DNA from 2 places in the Rhizobium sp. AC44/96 genome. Region 2 is predicted to be linked to the other one. Evidence: riboswitches for the same ligand, from Rfam matches in the RefSeq annotation. Region 2 holds a riboswitch; the other holds the start of a gene.
What was found. Region 2 has a riboswitch for cobalamin ahead of bluB (5,6-dimethylbenzimidazole synthase). Riboswitches for the same ligand answer to the same signal wherever they lie in the genome.
Positions count from the first base shown of each region.

Region 1: linked by a shared signal. The riboswitch ahead of cobU (bifunctional adenosylcobinamide kinase/adenosylcobinamide-phosphate guanylyltransferase) and the one ahead of bluB (5,6-dimethylbenzimidazole synthase) in region 2 are both predicted to bind cobalamin.

Region 1 covers NZ_LXKO01000037.1:276,505-286,527, forward strand. The annotation lists gene cobW (cobalamin biosynthesis protein CobW) at 1-456, opposite strand, end outside; gene cobU (bifunctional adenosylcobinamide kinase/adenosylcobinamide-phosphate guanylyltransferase) at 461-979, opposite strand; cobalamin riboswitch at 1,360-1,753, opposite strand; gene A6U87_RS25125 (chloride channel protein) at 2,001-3,791, shown strand; gene A6U87_RS25130 (cobyric acid synthase) at 3,788-5,242, opposite strand; gene A6U87_RS25135 (glycine betaine ABC transporter substrate-binding protein) at 5,790-6,788, shown strand; gene A6U87_RS25140 (hypothetical protein) at 6,932-7,279, shown strand; gene A6U87_RS25145 (entericidin A/B family lipoprotein) at 7,284-7,439, opposite strand; gene A6U87_RS25150 (LysR family transcriptional regulator) at 7,539-8,480, opposite strand; gene A6U87_RS25155 (sulfite oxidase) at 8,962-10,023, opposite strand, start outside.
Region 2 covers NZ_LXKO01000023.1:3,003-13,025, forward strand. The annotation lists gene A6U87_RS17405 (DUF1003 domain-containing protein) at 91-615, opposite strand; gene A6U87_RS17410 (LTA synthase family protein) at 703-2,631, opposite strand; gene A6U87_RS17415 (TolB family protein) at 2,859-3,692, shown strand; cobalamin riboswitch at 3,718-3,902, shown strand; gene bluB (5,6-dimethylbenzimidazole synthase) at 3,943-4,638, shown strand; gene A6U87_RS17425 (DUF2865 domain-containing protein) at 4,642-5,727, opposite strand; gene A6U87_RS17430 (NADP-dependent malic enzyme) at 5,851-8,163, opposite strand; gene A6U87_RS17435 (UDP-2,3-diacylglucosamine diphosphatase) at 8,378-9,202, shown strand; gene A6U87_RS17440 (MFS transporter) at 9,368-10,023, shown strand, end outside.

The DNA of each region.
Region 1 (10,023 bases), on a different contig from region 2:
GGCTTCCACGGCATCGTGATCGTCGGCGAAGCGGCCGGCGGCGACGGCGGCGCTGTCGACCACGGTGATCACGCCATCGACGGTCACCTGCGTGCGGATGTCAGGCCAGTTGAAAGCGGCGACAAGCGGCTGCGGCAGGGCAAGGCCCGAGGTTTCGATGACGATATGGTCAGGCCGGTTCTCGCGCTCCAGAAGCTTGCTCATGGTCGGGATGAAGTCGTCGGCCACCGTGCAGCAGATGCAGCCATTGGTGAGCTCGATGATATCGTCCTCGGTGCAGTTTTCCGCGCCGCAGCCCTTCAGCACCTCGCCGTCGACGCCGAGATCGCCGAACTCGTTGATGATGAGCGCGATCTTCTTGCCGCCCGCATTGGTCAACAGGTTGCGGATCATCGTCGTCTTGCCAGCGCCGAGAAAGCCGGTGATGACGGTGGCGGGGATCTTCTGCTGGTTCATCAATTCAACCCTTCATTTTCAGCGGCAGTCCCGCCGCGATAAAATACACATCCGCGGCGACCGCCGCGATCATCTGGTGCAGCCGCCCGGCATGGTCGCGAAATTCGCGCGCCATCCGGTTCTCGGGCACGATGCCGAGGCCGACTTCATTGGAAACGATGACGAGGCGCGCCTTGGCCTTCGGCAGATAGGCGGTCAGAGCCGCGAACTCCGCCGCCATGTCGCGCTCGTCCATCATCAGATTGGTAACCCAGAGCGTCAGGCAATCGACAAGCACCGCCCGCCCCTCGCCGTCGATCGCGGCAAGTTGGCCGACGAGATCGAGCGGCTCCTCATGCGTGGTCCAGACGTCGCCGCGATCGGCCTTGTGCTGGTCGATACGCGCGCGCATCTCCTCGTCCCAGGCGCGGCCGGTGGCGATGTAATGACGCTCAAGGCCGCCGTCGGCGACAAGTTGTTCGGCGAAGCGCGACTTGCCGGACCGGGCGCCGCCGAGAACGAGCGTAAAGGATGCGGTCGTCATGCGTGGACGGCTTTCGCCGATGATTGGGCTCGGGGTCCGACGCGCACGCCCTCACGAAGGACGTTGCTCGCACGCAGGCCCTTATTCTTGTCGCCAAGCTTCGCTCGGGCGACGTTACGGGAATCCGGTGCGCCCAAGTCCTCGCCTGCGAAAGACCATCGTCCCGGCCGATAGGAGTCGTTCACCGCGCGCGGTGGTTGGATTTTTTGGACATCGCCCGAGCGAAACTTGGCCGCATGAATGAGGGAGCCTGCCTCTGCAGGGAGGAGGGAGCGTGTAGCGAACGTCGTAGACGCCCGGCCTGACGCCGACGCCAAAATCTCATTGTCTGCCATGACAACCTCCGTGCTGGCATTGGGCACACTTGCCCAGGGGTGGGCTTTGCGCCCGGCACGAGTGGCAGGTCTCCTGGCTCGCGGGTCCAGGCGACGATCGGGATAGCCACGTAGGCCATCCCGATCGTGCCATCGGTTCTTCCTCGCCTTCCCGGCTGCAATCATGAAAAGGCGGACGATTCGTAGATTTAGAGGCGTCCAACCCCGGTTGATCATGGCTTGCATTGCCAGTGGCTTTTCCGCCGTCTTCAGCCCCTCGCCCGCCTGCACCACGCAGGCGGCCAGCTTGAGAGCATCCGACGCCGGACGGAAGACCCTGACCGCTCTACAGTCGCGGGGTCGGCTGTGATGAAGGCGCCCGGATTGGGTCCACCTCGTCACATTCCCTTTTCATCCGCACCGCTTTTGGCGATCCGGAACCATTCGCTATCGGATTCATGGTTAGGCAAGGCCGGGTATGAAGTCAATCGACTTGGGCTCGGCCAATGGCGAACGCTATTGAGTTCCAAACGCCTCATAGACGACATACCCTACCATATTTATCGTCTTTTATCAGTCACTTACGTCATAAATAATTGTTGTATCCGCCGGCCTTTTGCCGCATTTGCATCGCAAGCGCATCCCCAAGCCACGTCGGCACCCTTCACGGCCCTTGACCGGACCTTTACCCGCCTAGTTTCCTTGTCATGCTTCTGAAAATAGATACCCGCCGGCTCGGCCCACTTCACACCCTGTTGGATGTGGGACGCATGCGCGCTCTCCTCAGACGCAGCGAAATGGGCATGGTGCTCGCAGGCGCGATTGTCGGCGTCACGTCAGGCCTTGCGGTAACGGCGATGAGCCTGATTTCCAAGGAGATGCACAGCCTGATTTTCGGCATCAGCGAGGTCGAGCGGCTGAGTTCGTCGCAAATCGAGAACAAGTTTCTTCTGCTGGCTGCCCCCGTCGTCGGCGGCATTCTGCTTGGTCTGTTGATGTTCATTCTGGCGAAGACGCGCAAGAAGCCGATGGTCGACCCGATCGAGGCAAATGCCTTGCATGGCGGACGCCTGTCGCTGACCGATAGTATCCTGGTTGCCGTGCAGAACCTGATCTCGAACGGCTTTGGAGCCTCCGTGGGACTGGAGGCCGGCTATACCCAGCTGGCATCCGGTATCGCGTCGAAGCTCGGGCTGAAGCTGCAGCTGCGTCGGTCCGATTTGCGAGTGCTCGTCGGCTGCGGCGCCGCCGGCGCCATCGCCGCTGCCTTCAATGCACCGCTGACCGGCGCGTTCTACGCGTTCGAGCTCATCATCGGCACCTACACAATCGTTTCGCTGACGCCGGTGGTCGTGTCCGCGATTGTCTCCACCACACTGGCTCGGTTTCTTGCCGGGAGCGATTTCCTCATTGATGTCGGTCAGTTCGGCACGGTCATGCCGGCTGATTATGTTCCCGCGGTGCTGCTCGGCGCCTTCTGCGCCGGCGTCGGCATCCTCATCATGCAGGGCGTTGCCTTCATCGAGGAGACCGCGCGCAGGAGCTCCATCGCCCCTCCTTTGCGCCCGGCTCTCGGCGGCATTGTCGTCGGCCTCCTCGCGCTGGTCACGCCGCAGGTTCTCTCGGCCGGCCATGGTGCATTGCATCTCAACCTTGGCAGGGACGTCGCCATTCCGGTGCTGATCGGCCTGTTTCTGCTGAAATCCTTTGCCTCCGCGATCTCAATCGGCTCGGGCTTCAGAGGTGGCTTGTTCTTCGCGTCGCTCTTCATGGGAGCTCTGCTCGGAAAGCTGTTTGCCTACTCCGCTCCCTACTTCGCCCATGCGACACTGACGCCGGTGATCTATGCGGTCGTCGGCATGAGCTCGCTTGCCGTCGCGGTCATCGGCGGCCCGCTGACCATGACGTTTCTCGCACTGGAAATAACCGGCGACTTTCCGATCACTGTTCTGGTCCTCGCCGCCGTCATTACGTCTTCGCTCGTCGTGCGCAGCACCTTCGGCTACTCGTTTGCCACGTGGCGCTTCCATCTTCGCGGCGAAAGCATCCGCAGTGCTCATGACGTCGGCTGGATCCGTAATCTTACGGTCGACAGGCTCATGCGTGCCGACGTCAAGACCGCGAACCCCGGCATCTCGGTCGAGGAGTTCCGCAGCCTCTTCCCGATCGGCTCGGCGCAGCGCGTGGTTCTTGTCGATGACAACGGAAAATACGCCGGTCTTGTTCTGGTGCCGGAAATCTACGCCAACCTCACCGATACCGATGACGAGGGCAAGGGTCTGGACGAGTTCATCCGATACAAGAACGACTTCCTGCAGCCGCAAATGAACGCCAAGCAGGCGGCCGCCATTTTCGACAAGACGGAAAGCGAAGCGCTTGCCGTCGTCAACAATCTGGTCGAACGAAAAGTGGTAGGGCAGCTGAGCGAGGCACATACGCTGCGTCGCTACAGTGAAGAACTCGATCGCCGCCGCCGGGAAATCTCAGGCGAAATCTAGCCGAGCAATTCGCCGAGCCAGTGGGCATCGAGATGGGCTTCGAGCTCGGCGGCAATCTCGTCCAGTGCAAGCTCGACACCGGCGCGGTAATTGCGCATCTCGCCCTTGAGACCGAAGCTCTGCAACAGCCGGGAGCGATAGGCGTCGCTCGCGAATAGCCCGTGCAGATAGGTCCCGATGATCCGGCCGTCTCCCGACATCGCGCCATCAGGCATCCCGTCAACGATGGCAAAGGGCCGGTTACAGTCCGCGCCTCGGGTGACGCCGAGATGAATCTGATAGCCTGAAAGCGGATCCCCATGTTCGGCGGATGACGCAACGCTGTTGCGAACCGTCTTCTCGGGCGCCATCACCGTCTCGATGTCGAGCAATGCCAGGCCATCTGTCTCGACCGCGCTGCCCTCGATCCCCTCGGGGTCATGCACCTTCCGGCCAAGCATCTGGTAGCCGCCGCAAATACCGATGACGCGACCGCCGCGCCTGACATGAGCTGCCAGATCGGCATCCCACCCGGCGGCCCGCAGGTCAGCGAGATCAGCCACCGTCGACTTGGACCCCGGGAGAATGATCAGCTGGGCATCGACTGGCAGCCGCTCGCCTTGCCGCACGAAGACCAGCTCGACGTCAGGCTCCGCCTTGAGCGGATCAAGATCATCGAAATTAGCAATCCTCGAGAGAACAGGCACTGCAATCCTGAGCGCCCTCGCCTCGCCCCGAGCGAGACGCTCCAGCGCAACCGAATCTTCTGCCGGCAATCGTGACGCCGCCTTGAGCCACGGCACCACGCCGAAGCAGGGCCAGCCGGTGAAGCGATCGATCGCCGCAATCCCGTCGTCGAAAAGCGAGACGTCGCCCCGGAACTTGTTGATGATATATCCCGAGATCGCGGCGCGATCCTCGTCACCGAGGATGGCGTGCGTGCCGACCAGCGATGCAATCACGCCACCACGGTCGATATCGCCGACGAGAACGACCGGAACTCCGGCGCGGGTCGCAAACCCCATATTGGCGATATCTCCCGCGCGCAGATTGATTTCCGCCGGCGACCCCGCCCCTTCGACGATAACGAGGTCAGCCCCTGTCGAAACCTGCGAAAAGCTCTCCAGCACGTAGTCCAGCAGCTGCGGCTTCAGCCTTTGATAATCGCGCGCCTTCGCCTGCCCCCATACCTTTCCCTGGACGATGATCTGGCTGCCGTTCTCCGATTGCGGCTTCAGCAGAATGGGGTTCATGTGTACGGAGGAAGGAACGCGCGCCGCCATCGATTGCAGCCATTGCGCCCGGCCGATCTCGCCGCCATCGTCGGCAACGGCGGCATTGTTCGACATGTTCTGCGGCTTGAAGGGACGCACCGAAAGACCGCGCTTGGCCGCCAGCCGGCAAAGTCCTGCCACCAGCACCGTCTTTCCGACATCGGAACCGGTTCCTTGCAGCATGATGGCTTTGGTCATTGTCGTGAAGCTCCGGCACCCGTTGCTACGGCCTACAAGCGGCGTTCGCCAAGGTCAATCACGGCAGCCCAAAATGCGAAAGCCGCGCAGGCCATCTGGGGCCGCGCGGCTTGCCGAAATACGCTGGCGCTTGCGTCCATACACGACGAAGCTCACGTTCTCCGGGACGCATTACCTGATCCGGAGAAGCAGCGGTTGTCCCCCGCCACGCAACGATTGATAGCGCCACATTCTTACCGGAGAGTTAGTGAGCCATTAAGCAAAGATGAATTTCGGCACTTTTTTGGTTTTTTGTCTCCTTGCAGGGCCCAGGAGACCTGCGGGAGCTGCGGCCTGCTGTCGAGTGCGCAGTCATTAACTATTTTAAATCAGCCGCTTAGATTCGACCTCCGCCCACGATAAGACCGTTGATTTCCCGGGCCGAACGCGTAGGCTTCATTTCAAGGTGTCAGGATCGGCGCCAGGGGAAAGCCAAGAACGAACGCGGTGCGTCTGCTATCTGCAGATGCGGCCCGGGTCGACGGCAACGCCAAAATGGGAACGTAAGATGAGATTTCTGTGCACGTCGATCGTGCTTGCTGCAGGACTGTTTGCGACAGCCGGGACGGCCGCCGCCGAAGGATGCGGCAATGTCTCGATCGCCGAGATGAAATGGGCGTCGGCCGGCATCGCAGCCAATTTCGACAAGATCATTCTTGAGGCAGGCTACGGCTGCACGGTGACGATCGTTCCCGGCGACACGATGCCGACCTTCGTTTCGATGGATCAACAGGGCACGCCGGACATTGCCTCGGAATTCTGGGTCAACGCGGTTCGGACCGAACTCGACAACGCCATCAAGGCGAATCGGCTCGTCCAGGCGGCGGAAATTCTGTCGGAAGGCGCGGTCGAGGGGTGGTGGATCCCGAAATTCATCGCCGACGCCAACCCCGACATCCGCAGTGTCCAGGATGCCCTCAAGCGTCCCGACTTGTTTCCGGCGCCCGACAACCCGCAGCAAGGCGGCATCTACAACTGCCCGACGGGCTGGAACTGCCAGATATCGACAGCCAATCTGTTTCGCGCGCTTGCGGCCGACAAGGACGGCTTCACGCTGATCGACACCGGCAGTCCGCAGGGTCTTGATGATTCCATAGCGGCGGCGTTCCAGAAAAAGGTTGGCTGGCTCGGCTACTACTGGGCGCCGACGGCCATCCTGGGGAAGTACGACATGACGCGGCTGAGCTTCGGCGTGAGCCACGACAAGGCCGAATGGGACCGCTGTACCGCCGTCCCCGGCTGCGCCCGCCCACAAGTCAACTCCTATCCGCTATCGCGCGCCTTCACCATCACGACCAAGGCGTTTGCGGACAGGGCTGGCCCGGCTGCCGATTATCTGAAGAAGCGCTCCTGGGACAACAGCACGATCAACGATGTGCTGGCCTGGCAGGACGAACACCACGAAAGCACGAGAGAGGCGGCGCTCTACTTCCTGCGCAACTACTCAGACCTGTGGACCCAATGGGTGCCGGCGGATGTCGCGGCGAAGGTCAAGGGAACGCTCTAGCTCCTGTCTGCAAGTTGGTATTCAGTCGTGGAGGCAGACGACGACGCGGACACATATGGTTTTCTCAATCCGTCGCATCGCCTATAAGCGCGCAACGCGAGACGACTCGCATCCGAGGCTCGCCCGACGACATGGAGATTACGATGACTTCCGCCCCGTTTCCCGATCGTGAGACGATCGCAGCAAAGTTCACCGCCTTTGGCGAGCAGGACAAAGCCTACATCACCCTGCTGCTCGAGAACGTGGCCCAGGACGACAATCTCATCGATGGCTTGCACCGCTATTTGGACAACGCTGCCGGGGCTTCGTTCCTGAACTCGCTGAAGCTGGAAAACCTGGGAAAGTGGATCGGCGATGTGGCGCCTGCCCGTCTCCAGATCCGCCTGATGGAGGCTGCCAAATCAAGCCAGCATCCGGCCTATGGCGCATTTCGTACAGGTTTGACTCGGTCCGGCGGACTGGAACGCGCCTATCCGCCGGCACAGATCTGACGCCTTACCTCTTGGCGGCGTGATTGACCGAGCGACCGGCGTCCTGTGTCGCGTTGACGGCGTTCGCCGTATCACGTCCAACGCCGCGAATGGTGTTGGCACAGGATGTCAGCGCCAGAAGAAGCATGATGGCAGCACCAATTCTAACGGTGGTGGTCATTGCGGAAATCCTTTTCTGAAATGGCGTCGATAACTCGCAGCATATGCTGCGCGCGATAAACGCGCGCTCAAGCAAAAGGTTGCAGCGATCAGTGATTTATCAGGCGGCAATCGCCTTCGCCTTTTCGGCGAAGGCAAAGCGGATGCTGTCGGCGACCGCCTGCATCGGCGTTGTCATCTGCGACACGGTGAGCATACGGATATCGAAGGATGCAAGCTCGGGAAGTCCCTCCTGCGCCCCAAGTATCACCATGCCCTCGCCGACGTAGGACCGCGGCAGCGGCGCAATCGCCAGATCGGAAAGCACCGCCGCCCGCTGTGCCATGGTATGGCCGCTGAGGAACGCAACACGATAGTCGCGTTTCATGCGCTCAAGCTGCGAGAGCGCTTCCGAGCGCCAGATACAGCCGTCCTCCCATATCGAGATCGGCAGCGGATCGCGCCGATGGGCAGTGCCGCACTTCGCGCCTACCCAAACGAGCCTTTCGCGAAAGACGACTTCACCGGTGACAGGCAACGGTCGCGTCGCGCAATTGATGAGCGCGATATCAAGCCGCTGCTCGTCCATGCGCTTTCTGAGCCCGATGCTCATGTCGATGGTCACATCGACCATGATGCCGGGAAAGGTCTCGGCAAAACTCTTCAGGATGCTCGGCAGAAGCCGCTCACCGATATCCTCGGGGGCACCAAGCCGAACCACGCCGCTCAACTCCGGCATGATGAACCGCGACACCGCTTCGTTCGAGAGCGCGAGGATATTGCGCGCGTAGGACAACAGGAGTTCACCGTGCTGGGTCAGCGACACCGACCGCGCATCGCGCAGGAAAAGCGTCGCGCCGAGCTGCTCCTCGAGCTTCTTGATCTGCATTGAAACCGCGGACGGCGTGCGGAAGACAGCCTCTGCTGCAGTCGAAAAATTGCCAGTCTCGGCGATGGCAACGAACGTCCGCAACACGTCATTGTCCAGCAAGGGAATGGGACGGCGAAGGGGAATGGTCATCGTCTCATCTTTCAATTTTTCTGAATGATAACACCATATCATTTTGTTTGTTTGAAAGTCAACCACTGGCTAAATTACTGGGAAATCAACAACGATGAAGGGAGATGGCGATGAGCAGCACTCTTCGCTCGTTCTTTGCGACGCTGAACCGGTTCAAGTCTCACCAGCTGAGAAACATGGCTGCGCGGAGCACCAGACGCCAATTAGCACGCCTGCCCTCGCACCTGATCGATGACCTAGATCTGCGATCGCTGGGTCCGCGCTCGGTATTGCTCTAAGAACTTTGCGACGCGTCGGCGGATAGCTCGGTTCCGCCGACCGGGCGGCAGGAAACACCGAGCCTCGTCGTCACAGTCGCTGAGGCGACCTAGAAATAGCGGGTATCACGCCTATCCACGATCCGGCAAAACAACATTCGCCTTAGGCCCAAGGCAAGGATGGCCGCTATCGGTCCGAGGCGTCATGGCGCAGTGACATCACCGGACGCAGTTGCGCCAAGCTGCCATTCCGCCCATGCCGGTGATTAGATTACGAATTCCTCCTCATAGGTCTGTGGCTCGGAAACGACGGCAACCTCAACCGGAACGATCCAATTGGCCGCGTAACTCTCGCTGTCGGAACGTGGGAGGTCGGGCTGCACGCGCCCCGCCCCATCGCTCGCGCGACATCGCAGTGCATATCGCCCCACTTCTTCAGGGGTCCAGATGTACTCCCAGAAGCGCCACGCAAAGGGACGCTCTGTTTCGAGGAGCCTTCCCTCGCGCCAGCCGCTGCTATCTCCCGTGCAGACCTGCACGTGCCGGATGGCAGCCTCTCCGCTCCAGGCGGCTCCGAAAATCCGATACGGTTGACCCATGATGAGACGCGCCCCCTGCACGGGACGCGCGATCTGCGCTTTGACCTCCATCTCCGTAAGTGGGACGAGCGTGGGCTCCCCAAGGCTGCGCTCCCAACGGAAATAGTCGCGCGCCTGCCAGTAGCCAAGGAACGGTTGTTCCACGACCGTGATATGCGTGATCCACTTGACCCAAGCCATGCCGAACCAGCCACCCACGACCGCGCGGAGCGGGTAACCGTGATCGCGCGCCAGCGGCTCCTCGTTCATCGAGTAGGCAAGGATGGTGCTGTCAGCGATGGCCTTCTCAAGTGGCAAACTGCGCGCAAAAGCGATGGGACCGGGAGAGGCCGTTTTCTTGCTTGTGTCTACGACGCCGCTGTCGGCGCCTACGAGCAGGACCTCACGTGCGGTTGGCTTAACGCCCGCCATTTCCAAGATCTCGCGCAGAAGAACACCTGTCCACCGGGCATTGCCGACGGCTCCGTTCTGCCACTGCAACCCTTCCTTCGGCGGCACATAGTTGACGCGCCCGTTGCCCGCGCACTCGACCACCGCGGTGAGAGTCGTGCTTGCCATTGCCCTGATGCTGTCGAGGTTAAGTTCGATCGGCCGCTCTACCGCCCCGTCAACGCGCAATCTCCAGTCTCGCGCATCAAGGTCCGGCGACGGGAAATGGTTTCGTACGAAGAACAGATCGGATGGAATCAGCCAGTCGGAGAGCGACGCAAACGGAAACTCGATGTTCGG
Region 2 (10,023 bases):
CTCCTCTTACACTTACTGCACTTTTTCAATGGACGATGCGCACGCTCTCTTGCTGATCGCTCGATATAGTTAAATCGCCCCAGGCTCTATTCAGCTCGTCAGGCGTTGCGAAAGCCTGCCAAGCTCTTCGCGCATGGCCGCGATCTCGGTCAGAACCTGCATGTCGATCTTCTGGTGCAGCGACAATACCTCCAGTTCCGCCTTGAGGTTTACCTCGTAATCCTTCGCAGCCTCGAAGCGGTCCCGCTCGGCCTGACGGTTCTGCGACATCATGATGATCGGTGCCTGAATGGCCGCGAGCATCGAGAGCACGAGGTTCAGGAAGATAAACGGATAGGGATCGAATGCTCCGGTCGCGAGCACGATGGTGTTGGCCACGCACCAGACGACGAGAAAAGCCAGAAAGCCGGTGATGAAACCCCAGGAACCACCGACGCGCGCTATGGAATCCGCCAGGCGTTCGCCTAGAGACGCGTTCGCCTGCAAGGCGGCATTGACGTTGGTCGAGATGATCTTGCGCTCATGCGCCTTGGCGAGAACGCGCTTCTCGATATCACTGAGCTCGCCAGTGGACTTATCGAAATGATGGTGTACGAAATCGGATAGATTGTGCATGGATCGACTCCCGATGCATTGTTTTGCTTCGGGGCGAAGTATTCCGTTCTCATGCCAAATTGCAATGCGGTCAGCCCCGCATTGCCGTCACAAGCCGGCGCTGTTCAGCCAGGCATGCTGCGGGAAGAAGCGCTCAAGGGACTGCGCCTTTCCGAACATGATGTCATGCTGGAGATAGCGATAGTCGCGGACCAGCGGATCCAGGTTCTTGGGGTTGAGAACCCAATCGGGCGAAGGGGTGTTGTCGCGGGCGATCAGCTGGTAGCGATCAACAACCGCATACTTCTTCTGAACACGACCCAGGAAGCCGGTGTAATAGGGGTGCTCGTAGCCTGCGAACTTCAAGAGGTGATAAGGCAGCAACGAGGGGCTGATGGTTCCGACATTGGACTTCACGCCCTTCTTGTTGGACCAAATGACGAGCGGTGTCTCGTGCTCCTGCTTCATCACGCTGACGGATGCCTTACGGGTCGCGACCTGATCCGGCATATAGCCAGTATCCATGTAGACGCTGCCGAGTGGCGGCAGATGATCGCCCCAGAGCACGATGATGGTTTCGCGTTCGCGCTTGCTTGCCCAGTCCGTGAGCATCTTGAAGCTGTCGTCAGCCTCCTTCACGCCCTGCGTATAGGTCCCGAGCGTCGCACGATCTGAATCGGTCAGGCCAGCGCCCTGGATGTCGATCGTGTTCTTGCTGTAGCGATTGGGCTCGTAAGGACCATGTCCCTGCAAGGTGACAGCGAAGAAGAAGAAGGGGCGATCCATCCCATCCGCCTCCTGCATGATCTCCTTCATCAGCGCATCGTCGGAGGCAAAAATGCCGCGCTTTTCCATCGCCGGCATCGTTTCCTCGCTACGGAACTCCTCGAAGCCGAAGTCCTTGTAGACCTCGTTGCGGTTCCAGAACCAGCCGCTGAAGGGATGCAGTGCGCGAGCGGCATAGCCTTGCCCACGGAAGAAGGTCGCCAGTGAGGGAATGTCGTTACGGATATACTGCTGATAGGGAATGCTGCCATAGGGCAGGAATGCGTTCGAGAAACCGGTGAGCGCTTCGAACTCGACATTGGCGGTCATGCCGCCGAACTCCGGCGAGAAGACGTAGCCCGACTGGGCAGCGCGGATGTTCGGCATCGGATCGGCCGACAGCTTCAGCGTCTTCAGGCGTGTCGGATCCCAGAAGGACTCGCTCATCACCATGATGACATCCGGCTTTTCGCTCGGGCCGCTGAGATAGCCGTAGTTGCGTGCCGGAATGGCGTCCAGCGCCTGCGGGCCAATGCCTGCGGGTGCGGCGACGTCGGCCATCGGGACGTTGAAGATGAAGGCAAGGATGAACCCGTTGCTGCGGTAATTTTCCTTCTGATCCCACATCATCGGCACGACCTGCAGGCGATCGCGGATCCAGGAGTATTGCGAGTAGTCCATCAGCGAGCCGAACGCGGCGACCACGGGCAGACCGAGGCAAAGACACCTGACGCGCGTCTTGCTCTGCAGCTTTGGGAAATGCCGCCATGCAAAGCGCCAGGCGAAGACCATGCCGGCCAGCGACAACAGGATGCCAATTGCCAGCGCGACCGCCGTGACCGGTCGCTCGCGCACCATGACAGGCAGAAGCTCCATGATCTGCCGACCGAACAGGATATCCGACGGATAGAGAGGATCAGAGAGGTAATGCTGCTTCTGATTGGAAACGAAGGCGGGAACGATCACCAGCGGCAGGACGATCAAGGCGGATAGAAAGCGTCGGCCGAAAGCGGCATCGAGGGTGAGCATCAGCACCGTCAGCATCACCACAGTGGTCATGCCGGGACGGGCTGTTGAGGTGAGGAATGTCCCCACGTCGCCAACGCCGCCGCGTGCGATCATTTCAACCGTAATCGTTGCAAAAAGTGCAATCAGCGCAGAAAGGGCGATCCCCACAGCGCCGCGCGATATGGAGGCACGACCTTCACCCGCGCCAGCGTAGAACGACGCGACACGAGACGCCGCTCCGGACCTTAAAACTTGCGCGATCAACGGTGAAACTCCAATATCATAAAACCTTCACCGAACTGTCACATCTTGGTCATGAACGCTAGATGAACCGTTTTAGTTTCCTGCAGTTCTCGCATTTTGTTGATGCCCGCCGAGCCTGAACGGAAAGGGTATCGCCCTTTCGGGCAATGCAGCCGCCCAGAGTTTTCTTGCGCCCAATCGATCGGTCGCGTAGGTCAGGGACCGGTTTGAGTTTGAGGAGGCTTGGCGTGCGCAGTTCCGTAGAGATCTACAACGTTCGAACGGGCACTGCCCGGATTGTCTGGCAGACCGAAAAGCTTGTCGAAGCACCGAATTTCTCGCCCGACGGGAGCTATCTGCTGCTCAACGGCGACGGGCTGCTCTATCGCCTCGCCCTCGACGGCTCAGGCGACTTCGAGAGATTGGATACCGGCTTCGCCGTCCAGTGCAACAATGATCACGGCATCTCGCCTGATGGAACGCAGATCGTCATCTCGGACAAGACCGAGTTCGGGAAATCGGCGATCTATGTCCTGCCGATCGAAGGCGGCACGCCGCGCCTGGTTACCCAGAACCTTCCGTCTTACTGGCATGGCTGGTCGCCAGACGGGAAGGAACTCGCCTATTGCGGCATCCGCAACGACGTCTTCGATATCTACACGATTTCGGTCGAGGGTGGCGAAGAGCGGCGCCTGACCCAGGGCGAGGGGCGCAATGACGGTCCTGATTACTCCGCCGACGGCCGCTGGATCTACTTCAACTCGAGCCGCACCGGCCTGATGCAGATCTGGCGCATCCACCCGGATGGCACCGGGCTCGAGCAGGTCACGCAGGACAACTACGGCAACTGGTTTGCCCATCCGTCGCCCGATAACGACCGGATTCTGATCCTCTCATACGATCCTGACGTGTTCGACCACCCGCGCGACCTGAATGTCCGGCTGCGGATGATGGACATGGATGGCGGCAATCTGACAACGTTGCTCGAGCTCTTCGGCGGGCAGGGGACGATCAACGTTCCGAACTGGTCACCGAATGGTGACGAGTTCGCGTATGTCCGCTACTTCCCGGTATCGGGTTGAACGATTGCCTTTGTCTTCGTTTCGCGACATAGAACGCGCGTCGGGTGCCCGCCAAGCGGCGGGAGAATCGGGAATTCGGTGAAAGACCGGAACGTGCCCAACGCTGTAAGGCCGACGTCTGCCGCTTGATATGCCACTGGCTTGCGCCGGGAAGGCGCGACAGACGGATGACGCCAAGTCAGAAGACCGGCCCGACAATCATAGACTGACCCGCGTGGACGGCGGGCGGTTGTATTGTTGGGGATTGACGATGCGACCAGACAAATCTGGCTCTCTATCGAGAGCTGGTGCCTTTTCGGCCGACGAACGCGCGGCCGTTTACAAGGCAATCGAAACCAGACGGGATGTTCGATCCCAATTCCTGCCGGACCCGATACCTGACGACGCTGTCAGGCGGCTGCTTGAGGCCGCGCATCACGCGCCTTCGGTCGGCTTCATGCAGCCCTGGAATTTCATCCTGGTGCGCGACCAGGACGTGAGGCTCCGCGTCTGGAAGGCTTTCAATCGCGCCAATATCGAGGCCGCAGAGATGTTCTCCGGCCAGCAACAGGCGACATATCGTGCACTGAAGCTGGAAGGCATCCGGAGTGCACCTCTCGGAATCTGCATCACTTGTGATCCGGACCGATGTGGCGATGTGGTGCTCGGGCGAACACACAATCGGCGCATGGATTCTTATTCCACGGTTTGCGCCGTCCAGAACCTGTGGCTCGCCGCGCGGGCGGAAGGCATCGGTGTTGGCTGGGTCAGCATCTTTCACGAGGCGGAGCTGAAGCAGATACTCGGCGTCCCGGAACGGGTCGAAATCGTGGCCTGGCTCTGTGTCGGCTATGTCGATCAGCTCTATGACCAGCCTGAGCTCGCAGTCAAAGGCTGGCGGCAGCGTGTGCCGCTTTCAGAACTGATCTTCAGCGATGCGTGGGGGCGAACGGAAGACGGTTCGTAAGCGTCACTGCTGTTGCGGCTGGGCGCCCGGGGTCATCGGATGTTTCAAATCTATCGTTTCCTGATCGCCCGCGAGGAACTGCGGGCCGACCTGCCGCACCTTGCCGCTCTGTGGCTCATACGGCCGATCCGGCACGGTAGCCTGCGGGGCAGGCGCGGTAGAGGGGGCAGGCGCCGGCTTCGCGGTCTGGATCGTTGTGATCGAGCCTTTTTGCGGAGGCTCGCTGACTGCCGACTGATTTTTCCGCATGCGTTCGTAATAACCGGGGAGATCGCAGGTGCAGGAAGACTTCTCGCCGGGCTTGCGGTTCTTGTAGGCAAAGGCATTGGGCAGCGCGCTGTAGGGCGCGCCCGATGTCGTCGACGTCATGTTCGACGTCTCGGTGTTCGAAACGTCATGATAGAAGAGTTCGGTATCGATACCAGGGCACATCTTCGAGCAGGTGTCGGCGTCGCGGGCGAAGTCGAATGAGGTCGCATTAGAGCTGATCGGGAAGAACCCGCCATCACAGGTCCGTACGCAGACGGTATTGAGGTCGGAAAGGCCTTGCGTGCCGACGCCACCATAAAACCTGCGGCCTGGGCTCCCTCCGAGCGGAATGAAGGTATCGTTGCGCATCGCCTGATCTTCGACGCTCGGCGGCTCGGCATATCGAGGATCGTCGCTGACAGGCGGTTCCTCGTTGCAGCTATTGGCGTCGAGCGCGGCCATCAGCTCGTTGCGGGTCCGCGTATCCTCACTCTGCGAGCGCAGTTCGTCGCGTCGGTCCTGCAGGTAACGGATATTGTCGGCCATCCTGGCTTCGGCCTGCTCGAGCTCGCTGCAGTAATCCGCATCGTCACCGCCGATGACCACCATGCTTCCTGAAGTGCAGCCGTTGCGCCGCAAGTCGCCTCTCACTTTGCGAAGCTCAAGGTTCTGCTCGGCGATGGCGCTTGCAAAGCGCCGGACTTCCGGGTTGCTGCCGATCACCTGCGGCAGATCGGCAAGCCGTGCGCGCAGCTCACCGCAGATCGGTGCGACTTGCGCGGCAGCGGGCGTCGTCGAGAGGGCTATCAGCAGCGCGAGAGACAGGTTCCGGCGTTTCAAGGCATCGTCCCGCAAATGAGCAAATACCAGTCGGGGCGACGCGTGTCGCCGCCCCTTGTCTTAGCTTGTTTGTCTTAACAAGCTGCCGTCGGAATCCTAAAGCATTTTCTCGGTTTCGGCCACTCAGGCTGGCTGAGAGGCCTCGACCACGGCGAGTGCGGCCATGTTGACCACACCGCGCGAGGTGACCGACGGCGCGAGAATATGAGCCGGCAGCGCGGCACCGAGAAGGATCGGACCGACATGAAGGCCGTCGGTCATCGACTTCACCACACCGAGCGTGATGTTGGCCGCGTCGAGGTTCGGGAACACCAGGAGGTTCGCTTCGTCGTGGAGCGTCGTATCCGGCATGACGCGCTTTCGTAGTGTCTCGGTGATCGCGCTTTCGCCATGCATTTCACCATCGACCTCAAGCGTCGGCGCGCTTTCGCGAACCAGGCTCAGAGCCGCGCGCATCTTCGTCGCGCTTTCGGACTCGCGAGAACCGAAGTTCGAATGGGAGACGAGGGCAACGCGCGGCGTGATGCCGAAACGCTTGATTTCCTCGGCTGCCAGAACCGCCGATTCCGCGACCTCCTCGGCCGTCGGATTGAAGGTGACGTACGTGTCGGTGAAGAAGGTCGCACCGCGCTGCGAAATCAAGAGGCTGAGCGCCGAGAAGTCGCGAACATCCTTCCGCTTGCCAACGATCTGGCGCACGTCGCGCAGGTGTTTCTCATAGCGGCCCTCAAGACCGCAGATCAGCGCATCGGCTTCACCGCGTTTCAGGGCAAGGGCGCCGATCACGGTGGTGTTCGTGCGCACGATGGTGCGGGCGGCTTCGGGGATGACACCGCGGCGGCCGACCAGCGACAGATAGAGATCGACATATTCACGGAAACGCGGATCGTCTTCCGGGTTGATCACGTCGAAATCCGACAGCGGCCGGATGCGTAGGCCGTAGCGCTTCAGACGGGTCTCGATGACCTGCGGACGACCGATGAGGATCGGCTTTGCAATGCCTTCTTCAAGCAGCACCTGGGCAGCGCGCAATACGCGCTCGTCTTCGCCTTCGGAGAAGATCACCCGCTTCCGGTCGGCGTTCTTCGCAGCGGCAAAGATCGGCTTCATGACGAAGCCGGAGCGGAAGACGAAGCGGTTCAACTGGTCGAGGTAAGCATCGAAATCGGTGATCGGGCGCACGGCGACACCGCTCTCTGCCGCAGCCTTGGCGACAGCAGGCGCAATGCGGAGGATGAGGCGCGGATCGAACGGCGAGGGGATCAGATAGTTCGGCCCGAAGATCGGCGTTTCATCGGAATAGGCGCGAGCGGCGACGTCAGACGGTTCTTCGCGGGCAAGGGCTGCGATGGCGCGAACGGCCGCCATCTTCATTTCCTCATTGATCGTGACGGCGCCGCAATCGAGAGCGCCGCGGAAGATGTACGGGAAGCAGAGGACGTTGTTGACTTGGTTCGGGAAGTCCGAACGCCCCGTGCAGATCATCGCATCCGGGCGGGCGGCGCGGGCGAGATCCGGCATGATTTCGGGGTTTGGATTGGCGAGCGCCATGATCAGCGGCTTATCCGCCATCTGTGCCAGCAGCTCCGGCTTCAGCACGCCGGCAGCGGAGAGACCGAGGAAGACATCGGCGCCGCCGATGTTTTCGGCGAGCGTGCGCGTATCGCTCTTCTGCGCGTAGACGCTCTTCCATTCGTCCATCAACTCGACGCGGCCTTCGTAGACGAGGCCTTCGAGATCGTGGACCCAGATGTTCTCGCGCTTCGCGCCGAGCGTGACGAGGAGATTGAGGCAAGCGAGTGCGGCAGCACCGGCGCCGGAGGCGACGATCTTGACCTCTTCGATCTTCTTGCCGGCCAGTTCCAGACCGTTCAGGATAGCCGCGGCAACGATGATGGCGGTACCGTGTTGGTCATCGTGGAAGACCGGGATCTTCATCTTCTCGCGAAGCTGGCGCTCGATCTCGAAACATTCGGGCGCCTTGATATCCTCGAGGTTGATACCGCCGAAGGTGGGCTCCAGCGACGCAACCGTCGAGACCATCTGATCGACGGTCGTGGCATCCACTTCGATATCGAAAACGTCGATGTTGGCGAACTTCTTGAAGAGGACCGCCTTGCCTTCCATCACCGGCTTCGATGCCAGGGGGCCGATATTGCCCAGGCCCAGCACTGCCGTGCCGTTGGAGATGACCGCAACGAGGTTCGAGCGTGAGGTATAATCCGCAGCCGTCTCCGGGTTGTCGCGAATGGCGAGGCAGGGAGCAGCAACGCCGGGCGAATAGGCGAGCGCAAGGTCGCGCTGGTTGCCGAGCGGCTTGGTGGCCTGGATCTCGAGTTTTCCGGGACGGGGGTAGCGGTGGAAGAACAGTGCCTGCTCATCGAGGCTTCCGCCTGCCGTATTCGCTTCCGTCTTGGATTTTTCGTGATGATCCATCGTCGTCTCCGGGCTGTCGCATGCTGTCTTTGGTGGCCTTCAATACATCAAACGCAACCGCTGGACAGTCAAATTTTCGAAAATTGCTCAATTTGAACCATGGTTTCGAGACCTTGGGACCGATGTGCAAAAACCGGCGAGGAGAGGGGATGTCATCTTCCTGAAACACGACTCTGGTTTTCAGAGACATAGATGAACCAGGGACACGGGCAGGATGCTTGTGAAGGATAATATGGATACCCGTCACTTCCGTACGCTCTTTATTTCCGACGTACATCTCGGCTCGAAGGCCGCAAAGGCGGATTTTCTGCTCGATTTCCTTAAATATCACGAGGCCGACACCGTCTATCTCGTCGGCGATATCGTCGATGGCTGGCGCCTGAAGCGCAGCTGGTACTGGCCGCAGGATTGTAACGACGTCGTGCAGAAGCTGCTGCGCAAGGCGCGCAAAGGCACGCGCGTCATCTACATACCCGGCAATCACGACGAATTCCTCCGCGACTTTCCAGGCATGCACTTCGGCGGCATTGAAGTCGCCGAACGGATGATGCACGAGGCAGCCGACGGCAAGAAGTATCTCGTGCTTCACGGCGACGAGTTCGATGTCGTCGTTCGCAACGCGCGGCTGCTCGCTTATCTCGGCGACTGGGCCTACGACATGGCGATCATGATCAATGTCGGCCTTGCCGCCGTTCGCAGACGCCTTGGAATGCCGTACTGGTCGTTCTCCGCCTGGGCCAAGCTGCAGGTTAAGCATGCGGTGAACTTCATCGGCGAGTTCCAGAAGGTCGTTGCCGACGAGGCGCGCAAGCACGACGCCGACGGCGTGATCTGTGGCCACATCCATCATGCTGTCATGGAGGACATGGACGGTATCCGCTACATCAACACCGGCGACTGGGTGGAAAGCTGCACGGCAATCGTCGAACACATGGACGGCACATTCGAATTGATCGAATGGCGCACGATGGCCGACGCTCAACCTGTTACGCTTGCCATCGAACACCAGAAGCCGGAACTCGCGCAGCAGGCCGCGTAGGCAGGCTGCTTCGGCACTTCTCATTTATCGAAGGCACCCTTCGGGCGTTGCGTTCGCGCGACAGCCCCCAATTATTTTTGAAATCGGTTTGGGCGGGCTATTTCTTGCCATAGTCGCCCTTAGGTTGACGTGTTAGGCAACGGTCAGTTTCCTTCAGGTCTACCCATGATTCCCGTTCAAAATCTCTCCAGGGGAGAGGGCGCGCCACCGCGCTTCCGATTGCTAAGCGCGCTGTCCTACTGCGCGCCTCTCCTTGTGAACGGCGTTGCCTTGCCCTTCTTTCCAGTCTGGCTGGCACTTCACAAATTCACCGATCATGAAATCGGCCTTATCCTTGCCGTGCCGATGATCGTGCGCGTGCTGGTCGCACCCATTGTCGCGATGTACGCGGACCGGATGAAGGAGCGTGCGGACGTTCTTGTGTTTTCGGGTGGGCTTTCACTGCTGACGGCGATCGCCCTTTACTGGACGACGACGTTCTGGCCGGTTCTGATCGTTTATACGATCCAGGGCGCCACGTTCTCCCCCTATATCCCGGTGGTAGAGTCGATCGTCATCTCCGGCGTTCGGCGCTGGGGTCTCGATTACGGTTCGATGCGCGTCTGGGGTTCGATTGCCTTCATCATCTCGACGCTGGTCGGCGGCCGGCTGATCGGCCGTTGGGGCGGCGAAATGGTGTTGCCGGTGATGATCTTCGGATTCGTGATGACGATGGTCATGGCGATGTACTGTCCACGGATCGGCCCGACGCGCCGGCGTGGCACGCCTGTCGACATTCCCGCGGCAACCGGCAGTTCGCTGCGCCAGCCGCATCTGCTGGT